2 regions of the Streptomyces sp. NPDC001787 genome follow, and region 1 is predicted to be linked to the other one. Evidence: riboswitches for the same ligand, from Rfam matches in the RefSeq annotation. Region 1 holds a riboswitch; the other holds the start of a gene.
The links. Region 1 has a riboswitch for S-adenosylmethionine ahead of ABT170_RS01755 (aminotransferase class V-fold PLP-dependent enzyme). Riboswitches for the same ligand answer to the same signal wherever they lie in the genome.
Positions count from the first base shown of each region.

Region 2: linked by a shared signal. The riboswitch ahead of thrC (threonine synthase) and the one ahead of ABT170_RS01755 (aminotransferase class V-fold PLP-dependent enzyme) in region 1 are both predicted to bind S-adenosylmethionine.

Region 1 is NZ_JBEOZE010000001.1:416,959-425,097, reverse strand. Features, by position in the region: gene ABT170_RS01785 (C40 family peptidase) at 1-155, opposite strand, end outside; gene ABT170_RS01780 (C40 family peptidase) at 391-1,419, opposite strand; gene ABT170_RS01775 (NYN domain-containing protein) at 1,740-3,101, opposite strand; gene ABT170_RS01770 (hypothetical protein) at 3,139-3,381, opposite strand; gene ABT170_RS01765 (rhomboid family intramembrane serine protease) at 3,581-4,333, shown strand; gene ABT170_RS01760 (Lrp/AsnC family transcriptional regulator) at 4,330-4,611, shown strand; gene ABT170_RS01755 (aminotransferase class V-fold PLP-dependent enzyme) at 4,692-6,068, opposite strand; SAM riboswitch class IV at 6,242-6,359, opposite strand; gene trpD (anthranilate phosphoribosyltransferase) at 6,444-7,508, opposite strand; gene qcrB (cytochrome bc1 complex cytochrome b subunit) at 7,632-8,139, opposite strand, start outside.
Region 2 is NZ_JBEOZE010000052.1:371-8,509, forward strand. Features, by position in the region: gene otsB (trehalose-phosphatase) at 1-651, shown strand, start outside; gene ABT170_RS39050 (alpha,alpha-trehalose-phosphate synthase (UDP-forming)) at 679-2,061, opposite strand; gene ABT170_RS39055 (glucosyl-3-phosphoglycerate synthase) at 2,220-3,170, opposite strand; SAM riboswitch class I at 3,325-3,453, shown strand; gene thrC (threonine synthase) at 3,473-4,777, shown strand; gene ABT170_RS39065 (MoaD/ThiS family protein) at 4,807-5,082, shown strand; gene ABT170_RS39070 (cold-shock protein) at 5,496-5,702, shown strand; gene groL (chaperonin GroEL) at 6,049-7,671, shown strand; gene ABT170_RS39080 (hypothetical protein) at 8,028-8,139, opposite strand, start outside.

The DNA of each region.
Region 1 (8,139 bases):
ACCTCGGCCCTGGCCGCCTCGGGGCTGTCCTGCGGGTCGGCGCTCGCCGGGGCCCCCGTGAGCGTCGCCGCCGCGGTGGCCGCGGCGGCCGTGAGGACAGTGGCCCGGACGCTCCGGCCGAGGCCGGACTGGGTGGAACGGCGATGGGACACCACAGGAAGCCGCACTTCCTTCCGCTGACGCAGAGGTGCGCAGCCCCTGCCGCCCGGGGCGGGCGGACCGACGACCGGGAGCTGCACAGCAGCCAGACAGTAATCGGACGGCTACGCGGCGGCCAAAGACCGCGCCGGGGGCGCGCGGGGGTGTCACACAGCTCCGCCCCGCCGGTGACCTCGGTCTCCGGCGGGGCGGGGCGTCAGTGGAGCGGGGCGTAATTCGCCCGTTCGGGCGTCAGGCGACGCGGACGCCGAACTGGAAGGTGCCCATGTATTCCATCGACTCGTAGCGGACGTTGGCGCCCGGCTTCGGAGCGTGCAGGATCTGGTTGCCGCCCGCGTACAGGCCCACGTGCGAGGTGTTGTTGAAGAACACCAGGTCGCCCGGCTTCAGCGCGCTGCGCCCGATCCGCTGACCGTCGTTGACCTGGGTGTAGGTGACACGGGAGATCTGGACGTTGGCCTGGGCGTAGGCCCACTGCGTCAGCCCGGAGCAGTCGTAGGAGCTGGGGCCGGTGCCGCCGGGGTAGTACGGCTTGCCGATCTGGGTCGCGGCGGCCTGGAGGGCGGCGGCGCCGCGGGCGGAGGCGGGAACCTCGTTGCCCAGCTCGACCCGGTCGCCCGCGGCGCGGCTGGCGCGCTGCTCGTCCGCGTCCATCTTGGCGCGCTCGGCAGCGGTCAGGGTGTTGAGCAGCCGCTGGGCCTCGGCGAGCTTGGCCGAGGACTTCTTCTTGTTCTCGCCGAGCGTCTTGCGGACCTCGGCGAGGTCGCCCAGCTTCGCCTGCGCTTCCTTGCGCTGCTGCGCGAGGGTGCGCTGCTTGGACTGGATCTTCTGGAGCGACTCGGTCTGCTTGGCCGTCAGCTGGTCCAGCGCGGAGGCCTGGTCGAGGAAGTCGTCCGGGTCCGAGGCGAGGAAGAGCTGGACGGACGGGTCGATACCGCCGGAGCGGTACTGCGCGGTGGCGATCGAACCCAGCTCGCCGCGCAGGGTGTTGAGCTCGTCCTGGCCGCGGGCGACCTTGTCCTGGAGCGCATCGACCTGCTTCTTGAGCTTGTCCTGCTGCTCCTTGGCCCCGTTGAACTTCTCGGTGGCCGCCTCCGCCTCGTGGTAGAGCTTGTCGACCTCCGACTTGACGTCGGCCTTGCTCGGCTTGGGGTCGGCGTGGGCGGCCTGGGAGGACAGGGCCACTGCCGCAGCGGCGGCCGCGGTGAGCACGTTCACGCGGGCGCGGCTCGGCTGCTTGGGACGACGGTGGGACGCCACGAAGGCGAGCTCCTTCTTCCTCGAGCCGCCTACCGGGCTGTGGGGGACTTGAATCCCCGGCTCCGTGCATGTCACGGACTCGGCGGTGCCTTCGCCGCCACCCCGAATGGGTGATCAACCGTGCGAAGGTTCGAGGCCTGACCTTAGTGACCATCTTGTGATCAGTTCAAATCCTCACAAGAAAAAACTCACCACTTCAGGCACTTCTTTACACACATCACACCGCGTGTAGCGGCGACTTGACGGTACGTTCCGGAAATCCCGGCATGCCACACATGTCGCGCATGTCGAACTAGCCGGTCATGTCCGGCCATGCGCCCTCATACGCGGGAGAGCCGCTTCAGCAGCAGGGCGGACGCGACCGGCCGGGCCCCCGCCTTGGCCACCCCGTCCGCCACCTCACGGTCGGTGGAGACCACCACGACGGGCCGGCCGGGCGGTTCCGCGCGGGCCAGTTGACGGATCAGCTCGTCCGCCGTGACCCCCGCCTTGCTGAACAGCACCCGGACCCCGCGCGGCGGGGCCAGCAGCACCGGCGCGGCCAGCTCGGCCCCGTCGAACACACAGGTCATCTCGGCGCCGGTCTGCGCCGCGAGCACCGAGAGACCGCCCAGCAGCCGCAACCGCTGCTTCTCCAGCGGCATCTGCGGATATCCGGTCTTGGTGACGTTGTAGCCGTCCACGATCAGATGGGCCTGCGGCAGCGCGAGCAGCTGGTCCAGCAGCGCCGGGTCCGTCTCCGAAAGGGCCCTGGCGGCAATGTCCTTGGGCGACATCCGGCCCGGCTCCACCGCCTCGACGCCATCGGCGGGACGGATCGTCGAGGGCGGCAGTGCCAGTTCGCGGCGCAGCCCGCGGGCCGCGTCCAGCACCGTGTCGAGCAGCAGCCGCAGACGCATGTCCTCGACGGAACGCCCCTCCCTGGCCGCTCTGCGGCTCGCCTCGACGGACGACTCCGCCTCGCCGAGCCGCGCCTTGAGCCGCCGCGACTCGCTCTCGGCCGCGGAGACCTGGGCGGCCGTCTCGGCCCGCAGCGCGTCGGCCTCGGCCGCGCTCCGGCGCAGCGCCGCCTCGCTGCGCTTCACCTCGCTCTGGGCGCTGCGCAGTTTGCGGTGGAGGGACTCGGCCTCCTTGCGGGCCGCGTCCAGCTCGGTGCGCAGCCGCTCCGTCTCGCTCCTGGTCAGCGCCCGCGCCTGGGCCAGTTCCTCGCGCAGCCGCTCCAGCTCGCGCCGGGTCTCCTCGTCGGCCCGCTCGGCGTCGGCGCGCTGGACCTCCTCGCCGGCGGCCTCGACCAGCTTGACCCAGCCGGCCGGGCGCAGCACATAGGCGGCCGCGGCCACCTCGACGGGATCGGCGGCGGCGGGCGGCGCGCCCGCCTCCAGCGCGCCGGCCAGCTCGGGCTGGGCCTGGGCGATCCGCTCGCCGATGCGCTGCCGGAACAGCGGATCGCTCGCCAGGGCGGCCGCCATCGCGTTCCCGGCGAACTTGGCGCGCCGGGTCGGGGTGAAACGGGCATACTGCCGCAGCTGGGCGGGCAGTTCGCTGACCGTCAGGCCACCGAAGGCGTCCGCGACCAGTGCGACGACCCGCCGCCGTACGCCCTCGGGCAGCGGGCGGTCGAGCACCTCGACGGCACCGTCGGCCGCATCGGCCGGTTCGGCGCCGTTAGTCGGCTGCTCCACCATCCGTCACCCCAAATTGTCTGTCCGGGCGGCCCCCTCAGGAGTCGGCACCAGGCCTGTCCACCAGTTCGATCTGGTCCACCGCGTTGCACCAACGACACCGGACCGACTCGATGGTCTCACTGACCACCTCGCGCTCCTCGACACTCGACTCCCCGGCCAGGTCGAGATGAACGTACTCGACGACCTTGGAGGACCTCGTCACATCGAAGCGAGTGAGATTGCCGCAGAGCGTGCAGCGCCAGCGAGTAGCGTCGGTCGGCTGGGGAACCGTCGTCATCGTTGCGTCCTCTTTCGTCGTTCGTCCGTCCACCGGGCCTCGGCCGCGCGCGGCCGGGTCCCGTGCTGTCCTGTTCCAAGGATCTCGCGGTGCGCCGTCGAACTGCGGAAGTCCTGGCGCAACCCTACGGCCTCGCGTATACCCATCGGCACGGCGAGGCGCTCTGTCCGCTTCTCCACCGGTGCGTCATGCTCTGTGCATGATCGATTGGCGGGACGCCGGTTGGCGGGACAGGGCCGGAAGAATCCGGGCCGCGGCCGCGGCGGGCGGCGCTCCGGTCACCTATGGACTGATCGCGCTGAGCTGCGCCGTCTTCCTGGTCGGTCCGCTGTCCGGGTTCAGCCCCGGCTACGGCACCGGCGACACCCTGCTCGCCGCGCAGGCCGCGTACTTCGAGCGGTGGGGCGTCATCCCGGCCGAGCTGTGGGACGGCTCCGCGCACGCGGCGCTCACCCCGCTCACCGCACTGTTCGTGCACGGAAGCTGGCTGCACCTGCTGGGCAACCTGCTCTTTCTGTATGTGTTCGGCGCGATGACCGAGGAGCGGATGGGCCACGCGGAGTTCACGTTCTTCTATCTCGGCTGCGGCTATCTGGCGCTGGTCTGCTACGCGGCGACGCACGCCGGGTCCGACCAGACCCTGGTCGGCGCGTCGGGGGCGATCTCCGCCGTGCTCGGCGCGTTCCTCCGCCTCTTCCCCAGGGCCCGCGTCACCAGCCTCTTCCCGTTCCTCTTCTTCCTGCCGCTGCGTTTCCCCGCCTGGATCGTGCTGATCTTCTGGTTCGTCCTGCAGTGGCTGGCCGCCCGGGCCGCGGGCAGCGGCCCCGGGGTCGCGTATCTGGCGCATGTGGCGGGGTTCGCCGCCGGGTTCCTCTACGCCTGGGGGCGCTGTCGGGGTGGGGCTAGAGTGAAGAGTCCCACCACGGCCACCGAGGGAGAAAGCCAGCCGTGATCACCGCGATCGTGCTCATCAAGACCAGCGTGGACCGGATTCCCGAGATCGCCGAGGCCGTCGCCGCGCTGGACAGCGTCAGCGAGGTCTTCTCCGTCACCGGTACGTACGACCTCATCGCCATGGTCCGGGTGGCCAAGCACGACGATCTCGCCGATGTCATCCCCGGCCGGATCAGCAAGATCCCGGGCGTCGAGGGGACCGACACCCATGTGGCGTTCCGTACGTACTCCCAGCACGACCTGGAGGCGGCCTTCGCCATCGGCCTGGACGCGTAGCGGCGGGTACGGCTTCGGCCGGGTACGGGGCAGTCGCCCGGTACCCGGCCGAAGCCGTTTCGCGCACCCGCGTCCGCGGGTCAGACCTGTGCCGCACCCCGGTCCGGGACGCAGCGGCCGCCCTCGGTGCGGTACTTCCACTGGGCGCCCTCGCGGACCAGTTCCCCCACCGCCCGTACGAAGCGCTCGATGTGCTCGTCCGGCGTACCGGCACCGAAGCTGACCCGGATGGCGTTCAGCGAGCGCTCGCCCGGCTCGGCCTCGGGGGCGCCGCACTCCCCCGGGTCCTGCGGGTCACTGCCCAGCAGGGTGCGGACCAGCGGGTGGGCGCAGAACAGACCGTCGCGGACGCCGATGCCGTACTCCGCGGAGAGCGCGGCGGCGAAGTGCGAGCTGTTCCAGCCCTCCACCACGAACGAGATGACGCCGACCCGCGGGGCGTCGTCGCCGAACAGCGAGAGCACCTTGACCGCGGGGACCTCGGCGAGTCCCGCGCGGACCCGGGCGACGAGCCGCTGCTCACGGGCGACCAGGTCGTCGAAGCCGGCCTCGGCCAGCGCCTTGCAGGCCGAGGCGATGGAGTAGACGCCGATGACATTGGGCGAACCGGCCTCGTGGCGGGCCGCGGTGGTGTGCCAGTCCACGTCCACGCCGCCGTCGGCGCGCCGGGCGACCTTGCGGGAGGCACCGCCGCCGGCCAGGTAGGGCTCGGCCTCCTGGAGCCAGTCGGCGCGGCCCGCGAGGACACCGGAGCCGAACGGCGCGTACAGCTTGTGTCCGGAGAAGGCGACCCAGTCGACGTCCAGCCCGGCGATGTCCACGGGGTGGTGCGGGGCGAGCTGGGCGGCGTCCAGGACGATCCGGGCACCGTGCGCGTGGGCGGCGGCGGCCAGTTCCTTCACGGGCCACAGCTCACCGGTGACGTTGGAGGCGCCGGTGACGCACACCAGGGCCGGGCCGTAGGGGTCGCGGTCGGCGAGCGCCCGCTCCAGGGTCTCGACCGCCTGGGCCGGTGTGCGCGGCGCGTTGAGGTAGGTGACCCGGGCGTCGCGCCAGGGCAGCAGGGAGGCGTGGTGCTCGGTCTCGTACACGAACACCTGGCAGTCGGCGGGGAGTGCGGCGGCCAGCAGGTTGAGCGAGTCGGTGGTCGAGCGGGTGAAGATCACCTGGTCCTCGGCCCGGCAGCCGAGGAACTCCGCGACGACCGCGCGGCTGTTCTCGAAGAGGTCGGTGGAGAGCTGCGAAAGGTATCCGGCACCGCGGTGGACGCTGCCGTAGTACGGGGCGTACGCGGCGACGTCGTCCCACACCCGCTGGAGCGCCGGGGCACTCGCCGCGTAGTCGAGGGCCGCGTAGGTGACCTCGCCGCCCGTGACGAGCGGAACAGTGACGTTCTCCCCCAGAACCGGCAGAGGGGCACAAAGGGAACGGTCGGTGGCAGCGGTGGAGACAGACATGGCGAACTCCCGTAACAGGCAGGCGAAATCCATGCGCCGGCGGATACGCGGCAGCGCAGGAGAGGGGAAAAGAGGTGCGCGGAGAAGGGCGTCGAGCCCTATCGCATTCGCTTGCTCACAAGAGGCTCCCTAGGGACCAGGACCCCGGGGGTTGGCATACAACGATGCCGAGGGGCCCGCGCTTGCCGCAGACCTCGCTGCCTACGGCCTGGTCTTCACCCGGGGCACCCCGCCACGGACGGAGGGTTGCCGGACAGCGGGCCGGGGCCGTAGTCGCTGTCACTCATGACCTGCGCAGCATCTTGCCATACGTACCGGCATGCGCAAGGGCGCGGTCCGTCATCCGGACCGCGCCCTCGGCCACACCTTCCGCGTTCAGGCGTTGCTGACCGCCACCCAGCGCTCCAGCGCCCGCTTGGCCGCACCGGAGTCGACCGAATCGGCGGCCTCGGCGGTCTTCGCCGCGATCCGCTCGCTCAGCGTGCCCTCGCCCTGGTCCAGCGCGACCAGGGCCGCGGCCGCGTTGAGCAGCACGGCATCGCGTACGGGCCCCCGCTCACCGTCCAGCAGCCGGCGGGCGACATCGGCGTTGTACGAGGCGTCGGCCCCCCGCAGGGCCTCGACCGGCACCAGCTCCAGGCCCACGTCGCGCGGGTCGAAGGCCTCCTCGCGCACCCGGCCGTCACGGACCACCCAGACCCGTGAGGTGGCGGTGGTCGTCAGCTCGTCCAGGCCGTCGTCGCCGCGGAAGACGAGGGCCGAGTTGCCCCGGTCGGCGAGCACGCCCGCGACGATGGGCGCCATCCGCGCGTCGGCGACACCGACGGCCTGGGCCCGCACCCGGGCCGGGTTGGTCAGCGGCCCCAGGATGTTGAAGGTGGTCTGCGCGCCCAGCTCCTTGCGGGCCTTGGCCGCGTACCGCAGGGCGGGGTGGAACTTCACGGCGAAGCAGAAGGTGATGCCCGCCTCCTCCGCCACCGCGACGACCCGCTGCGGGGAGAGGTCGAGGTTGACGCCCAGCTTCTCCAGCACGTCGGAGGAGCCGCTGGCCGAGGAGGCGGCACGGTTGCCGTGCTTGACCACCTTGGCACCGGTGCCCGCGATGACGATCGCCGCCATCGTGGAGATGTTGACGGTCTTGGCCAGGTCGCCGCCGGTGCCGACGATGTCGACCGTGCGGCCCGGTACATGGATGGTGTTGGCGTGCTCGTACATCGCCCGGACGAGTCCGGAGACCTCGTCGACCGTCTCGCCCTTGGCGCGCAGCGCGACCGCGAAGCCGGCGATCTGCGCGTCGGTCGCCTCGCCGCTCATGATGCGGTCCATGGCCCAGGCGGTGTCGTCCGACGTGAGGTCCTCGCGGCGCAGCAGCGGGTTCAGCACGCCGGGCCAGGAACGGTCCGCCACGCTGTCGCCGCCGTTCGGGGTCACAACGTTCATGGTCCGCTCCAGGGGTCCACAGCCGGTAAAGGGAATGGCTCCACCCTATCCAGCGCCGGGGACAGCGAAGAGCCCCGTCCATCGAATGGACGGGGCTCCCGCTGTGGCGATCAGTTCAAGCGATCAGTGGTGACCGTGGCCGCTGGTGATCTCCTTGTACTCCTCGGCGGTGGGCTTGGCGATCTGGTTGTTCTCGCCGTAGAAGCCCTTGCTGAGCTTGACGCGCAGCTTCTCCAGCAGGGAGACCTTCCGCTTGACGCCGTTCTCGTCGACCGCGGGGCCGATCTCGGCGGGCTTGTACTGCTCGTGCGCCGTGAGCGTGTGCAGCTGGCCCTGGCTGAGCGGCTCGTGGATCTCGACGAACTCACCGTGCGGCAGGCGCTTGATCATGCCGGACTCGCGTCCGTGCAGCACCTTCTCCTTGTCGCGGCGCTGAAGGCCGAGGCAGATCCGCTTGGTGATGATGAACGCGATGACCGGTCCGGCGAAGAAGAAGATCCGGACGAACCACGAGATGGCGTTCAGCGACAGGTGGAAGTGCGTGGCCCACAGGTCGTTTCCACCGCCCACGAGGCCGATGAAGTACGCCGTGATCCAGGCGACACCGAAGGCCGTACGGGTCGGGGCGTTG
Region 2 (8,139 bases), on a different contig from region 1:
GCCTCGGTCGCCGTGATCACCGGACGTCCGGCCGCCGTCGCGGTCCGCCACGGCGGCTTCGCCGGAGTGCCGGGCCTCGACCACCTCGTCGTCCTCGGGCACTACGGCGCCGAGCGCTGGGACGCCGTCACCGGCACCGTCCACGCCCCCGCCCCGCACCCCGGAGTCGCCGCCGTCCGCGCGGAACTGCCCGGAGTGCTCCAGGAGTTCAACTCCTGGCACGGCACATGGGTGGAGGAGAAGGGGCAGGCGGTCGCCGTCCACACCCGCCGCGCCGCGGACCCGCAGGCCGCCTTCGAGTCGTTGCGCGGGCCCCTCGGGGAGCTGGCGGCCCGGCACGGTCTGATCGTCGAACCGGGGCGCCTGGTGCTGGAGTTGCGCCCGCCCGGCATGGACAAGGGGGTCGCGCTGGCGGAGTACGTACGGGAGCTGGACGCCGAGTCCGTGCTCTACGCGGGCGATGACCTCGGCGACCTCGCGGCGTACGCGGCCGTGGAGAGGCTGCGCACCGAGGGCGCGGACGGCATCCCCGGTCTGCTGGTGTGCAGCGGCAGCGCCGAGGTGCCCGAACTGGCCGAGCGGGCGGACCTGTCGCTGCCGGGGCCGGAGGCCGTCGTCGGCTATCTGGCGGCCTTGGCGCAGCGCCTGTAGCCGGGGGGGCGCGGTGCCGTACCCGGCTCAGCCGCGCAGCGCCTCCAACTGGTCCAGGAACCACTGCTGCGGCGGCAGCGCGGTCGCCGCGGCGGCCAGCCGCTCGGTGCGTCCGGCCCGTTCGCCGCTCTCCATCGACAGTGCCTCGTGCAGGGCGTCGGCCGTGGCGGTCACGTCGTACGGGTTCACCACGATCGCGTCGGCGCCCAGCTCCTCGTACGCCCCCGCCTCCCGGGACAGCACCAGCGCGCAGCCGTGGTCGGAGACGACGGGGACCTCCTTGGCGACCAGGTTCATGCCGTCGCGGATCGGGTTGACCAGGGCCACGTCCGCCAGCCGGTAGGCGGCCAGCGAGCGTGCGAAGTCGTCCTTGACGTGGAGGACGACCGGGGTCCAGCCGGGGGTGCCGTGGGCGGCGTTGATCTCGTCGGCCAGGGTCTGCACCGCCGCCGTGTACTCCCGGTACACCGCGAGGTCCTGCCGGGAGGGGTAGGCGAAGGCGACGTGGACGACCCGCTCGCGCCACTCGGGGCGTTCGTCGAGCAGGGCGCGGTAGGCGTGCAGGCCGCGGACGATGTTCTTGGAGAGTTCCGTACGGTCCACCCGGACGATCGTCCGGCGGTCGCCGTCGCCGCCCACCTGCTCCCGCAGCGCGGCCATCCGTTCGTCCACGTCCGCCTCGTGCGCCCGCCGCCGCAGGAAGTCCGCGTCCGCGCCGAGTCCGTGCACCCCGATGCGGGTGCGGCCCGTGCCGCCCAGGATCTCCGTACAGCAGCCGACGAAGGCGTCCGCCCAGCGCCGGGTCAGGAACGCCGCGCGGTCGGCGCCCAGGATGCCGCGCAGCAGCTGCTCGCCGATGTCGTCGGGCAGCAGGCGGAAGTAGTCGACGGGGGCCCACGGGGTGTGCGAGAAGTGGCCGATGCGCAGGTCGGGGCGGAGTTCCCGGAGCAGGCCGGGGACCAGCGCAAGGTGGTAGTCCTGCACCAGGACGGCGGCGCCCCGCCCCGCCTCCTCGGCGAGCGCCTCGGCGAAGGCCCGGTTGTACGCCTCGTACGAGGCCCACTGGCGCCGGAACTCCGCGTCGAAGACCGGCTCGACGGGGGTCTGGTAGAGCAGGTGGTGGACGAACCAGAGCACGGAGTTCGCGATGCCGTTGTACGCGTCGGCGTGCACGTCGGCGTCGATGTCGAGCATCCGTACGCCCGGCTCGGCGACCCCGCGCCGGACCGCCTCGCGGTCGCCGTCGCCCAGGGCCGCGCACACCCACAGCTTGTCGTCGACGGCGCTCAGACCGGAGACGAGACCGCCCCCGCCCCGCTTCGACGCGAGCGAGCCGTCCTCGCTCAGCGAGTACGACACCGGGCCGCGGTTGGACGCGACGAGAACCTGGGCAGCGTGCTCGGAGACCATGTAGCGGAACCTAGCCCTTCCGGGAAGCCGTCAAACGCGAATCGCCGGGCGGGGCGCCACTGTGCCCACTCCGGGCGCTCACCGTGCCCACTCCCGCGCGCCGCTCACCCTGCCCGCTCTCCGGTGCGTCACCCCGCGTCACCCCGCGTCACCCCGCGTCAAGCCGCGCGGTGCGAGGTGTACTCCGCGATCTCCCGCATCGGCGGTCGTTCCTCCGTGTCCACCGCATGGGTGTGCGGGACGAAGCCGTTCTCGCCCCGTTCGAACTGGGTGAGCGCGGGCCGCACCAGATGTCCCCGGGAGAGCCGCAGTTGCGCGGTGCGGTAGATCGCCGCCGCCATCCGGCCCAGCGCCTGACCGTCCTGGTGGCGGTGCTTGCGGACGCCGACGTCGACCTGGGCCAGCGCGTCCAGGCCCACGGTGTGCAGCGCGTCCACGAGCAGCCCCAACTCCACCCCGTAACCGACCGGGAAGGGCAGCCGCTCCAGCAGGGAGCGCCGCACCGCGTACTCGCCGCCCAGCGGCTGGACGAATCCGGCCAGCTGCGGCCAGTGCAGATTGAGCAGCGGGCGCGCCACCAGTTCCGTGACCCGTCCCCCTTGACCTGCGGTGTCGCCCAGGGGGCGGTCGTACATCGCCTTGACGAACTGCACGGACGGGTCGGTGAGCAGAGGGCCGACGATGCCGGAGACGAAGTCCGCGGAGAAGTCCTTGAGATCGGCGTCGACGAAGCAGACGATCTCGCCGCTCGTCACCATGAGTGAGCGCCACAGGACCTCGCCCTTGCCGGGCAGGGCCGGTATCCGGGGGAGGATCTCGTCCCGGTGGACCACCCGGGCGCCGGCGTGGCGGGCGGCCTCGGCGGTGGCGTCCGTGGAGCCGGAATCGATCACTACCAGCTCATCGACGAGCCGGACCTTCTCCATCAGCTCGCGCCGGATCGTCGACACGATCGCCCCGACCGTCGCCTCCTCGTTCAACGCGGGCAGGACGACACTCACGCTCGCCCGGCGCGGATCCCCGGCGCGAGCGGTGATGAGACGGTCCAGCGGGCGGTCGGCTGCCGACCAGGAACGCCTGGTCAGCCAGCGTTCCACCTCTTCCAGCACGGTCGATACTCCCTGTGTGTGATCCATCTCGCGGTTCGGACGACTATCTCAACGGTCCGGTGCTTCGGTTACAGTCTTGAACAACGCGGATGACCGTCGCATGTCGGGGTCCGTCCGCCAATAAACGCCTGGATCGAAGATTCCAGTGCCACAGCGCTCATCCAGAGGGACTGAGGGAACGGCCCGTTGAAGTCCCGGCAACCCTCCCGCCGACCGTCGAGGTCTTGGTGGGGAAGGTGCCAATTCCGTCTTGCGGCGAAATGCGCCGCAAGGAAGATGAGGAGAAAGGGACCTCCGCCATCATGGCTGTTCAGGCTGTTGCTACATCCACCGATTCTTCTGTTTCGTCCGTGGATCTCGGTCCCGCCGCAGCACTTTCCTGCCGCGAGTGCGGCGAGCGTTTCGCCCTCGGCCCCCTCTTCGCCTGTGCGTCCTGTTTCGGACCGCTCGAAGTGGCGTACGACCTGCCGACCGGCACTCCCGACGAGCTGAAGAAGCGCATCGAGGCCGGGCCGAACAACATCTGGCGCTACGCGCCGCTGCTGCCGGTCCCCGCCGACGTCGCGGACAAGCCCAACATCAACCCCGGCTTCACCAAGCTGGTCAAGGCCGACAACCTCGCCCGTGAGCTGGGTGTCACCGGCGGCCTGTACGTCAAGGACGACTCCGGCAACCCGACGCACTCCTTCAAGGACCGCGTCGTGGCCATCGCCGTCGAGGCCGCCCGTGCCTTCGGCTTCACCACCCTGTCCTGCTCCTCCACCGGCAACCTCGCCGGCGCGGTGGGCGCCGCCGCCGCCCGCGCCGGCTTCCGCTCCTGCGTGTTCATCCCGCACGACCTGGAGCAGGGCAAGGTCGTCATGGCCGCGGTGTACGGCGGTGAACTGGTCGGCATCGAGGGCAACTACGACGACGTCAACCGCTTCTGCTCGGAGCTCATCGGCGACCCGCTCGGCGAGGGCTGGGGCTTCGTCAACGTCAACCTGCGGCCGTACTACGGCGAGGGTTCCAAGACGCTGGCGTACGAGATCTGCGAGCAGCTCGGCTGGCGGCTGCCCGACCAGATCGTCATCCCGATCGCGTCCGGCTCGCAGCTGACCAAGATCGACAAGGGCCTCCAGGAGCTGATCAAGCTCGGCCTGGTCGAGGACAGGCCGTACAAGATCTTCGGCGCCCAGGCCGAGGGATGCTCCCCGGTCTCCACCGCCTTCAAGGCCGGCCACGACGTGGTGCGGCCCCAGAAGCCGAACACGATCGCCAAGTCCCTGGCGATCGGCAACCCGGCCGACGGCCCGTACGTCCTGGACATCGCCCGCCGTACCGGTGGTGCCGTCGAGGACGTCAACGACGAGCAGGTCGTCGACGCGATCAAGCTGCTGGCCCGTACCGAGGGCATCTTCGCCGAGACGGCGGGCGGGGTGACGGTCGGTGTGACGAAGAAGCTGATCGAGGCCGGGCTGCTCGACCCGACGCTGACCACCGTTGTCCTGAACACCGGCGACGGCCTCAAGACGCTGGACGCGGTGGCCGCGACCTCGCAGGCGACCGCGACCATCCGGCCGAGCCTGGACGCGTTCCGCGAAGCCGGCCTCGCCGCCGCCCTCTGACCACCCCGAGACCGAAGGAAGGCACCCCTATGAGCGTCAAGGTCCGTATCCCCACCATTCTCCGCACCTACACGGACGGCCAGGCCGAGGTCGCGGCGGAGGGCACGATCCTCTCCGAGGTTATCGAGTCCCTGGAGGCGAACCACCCGGGTATCGCCGCCCGCGTCCTGGACGACCAGGGCAAGCTGCGCCGCTTCGTGAACGTGTACGTCAACGACGACGACGTGCGCTTCGAGGGCGGCCTGGAGGCCGCCACCCCGGACGGCGCCGGCATCTCGATCATCCCGGCCGTCGCCGGAGGCTGACGACTTCGCCGTGTGACCCCTGTTGCCCCCTCCGCGAGAGAAGCGGAGGGGGCAATTCTGCATGGTTGAGCACGGTACAGTTGGGGAAGCCCCCTCCGCTGCCCGTGTCGCCCGCATATGAGAATGCGCCCGGCCGCGATAAGAAGCAGCCAATATGGTTGAGCACCTTGCGTCATAAGTGCCCTTTGTCGGGCCCGACTTGCCCGGGAATCCCATGTATTCCTCATATTCGCGTGTTCAGCCATGCCCAGAATTCTCGTCCGATTGACCTGTTGCAGAGGGCAGTTGGACAGATACATTCGGCCGCGGTCGACGCGCTACGGCGCACACAACCTCTCCTGTCGGAGGGTGAGTTCTGACCCGGGCCCGCGAAGTGCGGTCCTGTGCAAGGGCCAGTAATAGGGGAGTTAGGCATGGCTCAGGGCACCGTCAAGTGGTTCAACGCGGAGAAGGGGTACGGCTTCATCGCGGTCGACGGTGGTGCGGATGTTTTCGTCCACTACAGCGCGATCCAGATGGACGGGTACCGCACCCTCGAAGAGGGTCAGCGAGTTGAATTCGAGATCTCGCAGGGCCAGAAGGGGCCGCAGGCGGACATGGTCAAGCTCGCCGTCGGCTGAGCTCGGCGCGGTCGGCCAACGACACCACTCACGCACTGAGGGCCCGTACCCCCTGGGGTACGGGCCCTCAGCGCGTCCGCGTCCCGCCCGGTGCTCCGGGGGCGCGTGAGCCCCCCCGTTCCGGGCCCGCGGGGTGTCCACAAACCGTGGCACCTGCTTGCACTCGCAGGGGTCGAGTGCTAATCATTGGCGTTAGCACTCTCCAGGTGAGAGTGACAGAAACTTGGACCGGGCCGGTGAGGCCCGCAGGCGCGGTGGGGCAAGGAACCACCGGGCAGGCAGGCCGTCCGTCGCGGGCGCCACTCGGTCCGGAGAAATCCACCCCTGTCCGGGAGGACCACTTCACATGGCCAAGATCATCGCGTTCGACGAGGAGGCACGGCGCGGTCTCGAGCGCGGGATGAACCAGCTCGCCGACGCCGTCAAGGTCACCCTCGGCCCCAAGGGCCGTAACGTCGTCCTCGAGAAGAAGTGGGGCGCGCCCACGATCACCAACGATGGTGTTTCCATCGCCAAGGAGATCGAGCTCGAGGACCCGTACGAGAAGATCGGTGCGGAGCTGGTCAAGGAGGTCGCCAAGAAGACGGACGACGTCGCCGGCGACGGTACGACCACCGCCACCGTTCTCGCTCAGGCGCTCGTCCGCGAGGGCCTGCGCAACGTTGCCGCCGGTGCCAACCCGATGGCGCTCAAGCGGGGCATCGAGAAGGCCGTCGAGGCCGTCTCCGCCGCTCTGCTGGAGCAGGCCAAGGACGTGGAGACCAAGGAGCAGATCGCTTCGACCGCCTCCATCTCCGCCGCCGACACCGAGATCGGCGCCAAGATCGCCGAGGCGATGGACAAGGTCGGCAAGGAAGGCGTCATCACCGTCGAGGAGTCCCAGACCTTCGGGCTGGAGCTTGAGCTCACCGAGGGTATGCGCTTCGACAAGGGCTACATCTCGGCGTACTTCGCCACCGACATGGAGCGTATGGAGGCGTCGCTCGACGACCCGTACATCCTGATCGTCAACTCGAAGATCGCCAGCGTCAAGGACCTGATCCCGCTGCTGGAGAAGGTCATGCAGTCGGGCAAGCCCCTGCTGATCATCGCCGAGGACGTCGAGGGCGAGGCCCTGTCGACCCTGGTCGTCAACAAGATCAAGGGCACGTTCAAGTCCGTCGCCGTCAAGGCTCCGGGCTTCGGCGACCGCCGCAAGGCCATGCTCGCGGACATCGCCATCCTCACCGGTGGCACCGTGATCTCCGAGGAGGTCGGTCTCAAGCTGGAGAACGCCGGCCTGGACCTGCTCGGCCGCGCCCGCAAGGTCGTCATCACCAAGGACGAGACCACGATCGTCGACGGTGCCGGTGACAGCGACCAGGTTCAGGGTCGCGTCAACCAGATCCGTGCCGAGATCGAGAACTCCGACTCGGACTACGACCGCGAGAAGCTCCAGGAGCGCCTCGCGAAGCTGGCCGGCGGCGTGGCCGTCATCAAGGCCGGTGCCGCGACCGAGGTCGAGCTCAAGGAGCGCAAGCACCGCATCGAGGACGCGGTGCGCAACGCCAAGGCCGCCGTCGAGGAGGGCATCGTCGCCGGTGGTGGCGTGGCGCTGCTCCAGGCCTCGGCCGTCTTCGAGAAGCTCGACCTGACCGGTGACGAGGCCACGGGCGCCAACGCCGTGAAGCTCGCGCTGGAGGCCCCGCTCAAGCAGATCGCCGTCAACGGTGGTCTTGAGGGTGGCGTCGTCGTGGAGAAGGTCCGCAACCTGCCGATCGGTCACGGCCTCAACGCCGCGACCGGCGAGTACGTCGACATGATCGCCGAGGGCATTCTCGACCCGGCGAAGGTCACGCGCTCCGCCCTGCAGAACGCCGCGTCCATCGCCGCGCTCTTCCTCACCACCGAGGCCGTCATCGCCGACAAGCCGGAGAAGGCCTCCGCGGCCGCTCCGGGCGGCATGCCGGGCGGTGACATGGACTTCTGATCCTTCCCGGGAAACCGGAGGATCGGACCTGTCCGACATACCGAGGGCGGCATCCCCTGCGAAGGGGGTGCCGCCCTCGGGCGTTCCCGGCTGCCGCCGCACGCCGGGTGCGGCGGGTCGGGCGCCGCCGAAGCGGCGCGCCACGCGCACGACCGGGGCGTGTCGGTGGCCCGCTGGTCGTCCGGCTGCCCGACGTCTCGATGATGATGTCCATCCAGCCGGCCTTCCCGGCCGAACTGCGCGCCTCCCTCGCGTACGTGGAACAGGACTCCCCGGTTCTCGCCGGGACCCTCAGGGAGAACCTGCTCTTCGCCGCTCCCCGGGCCACGGGCCAGGGCGGCAGAGCCCCACGGCTCCTACGGGAGTGCCGTGCTGACCGCGTCGACCGCCATCATCCACATGGGCTGGCCACCTGTTCCGAAGGCCGCCGACAGCGCGTATCCGATCGCCGCGTCGAGCGGTTCGATC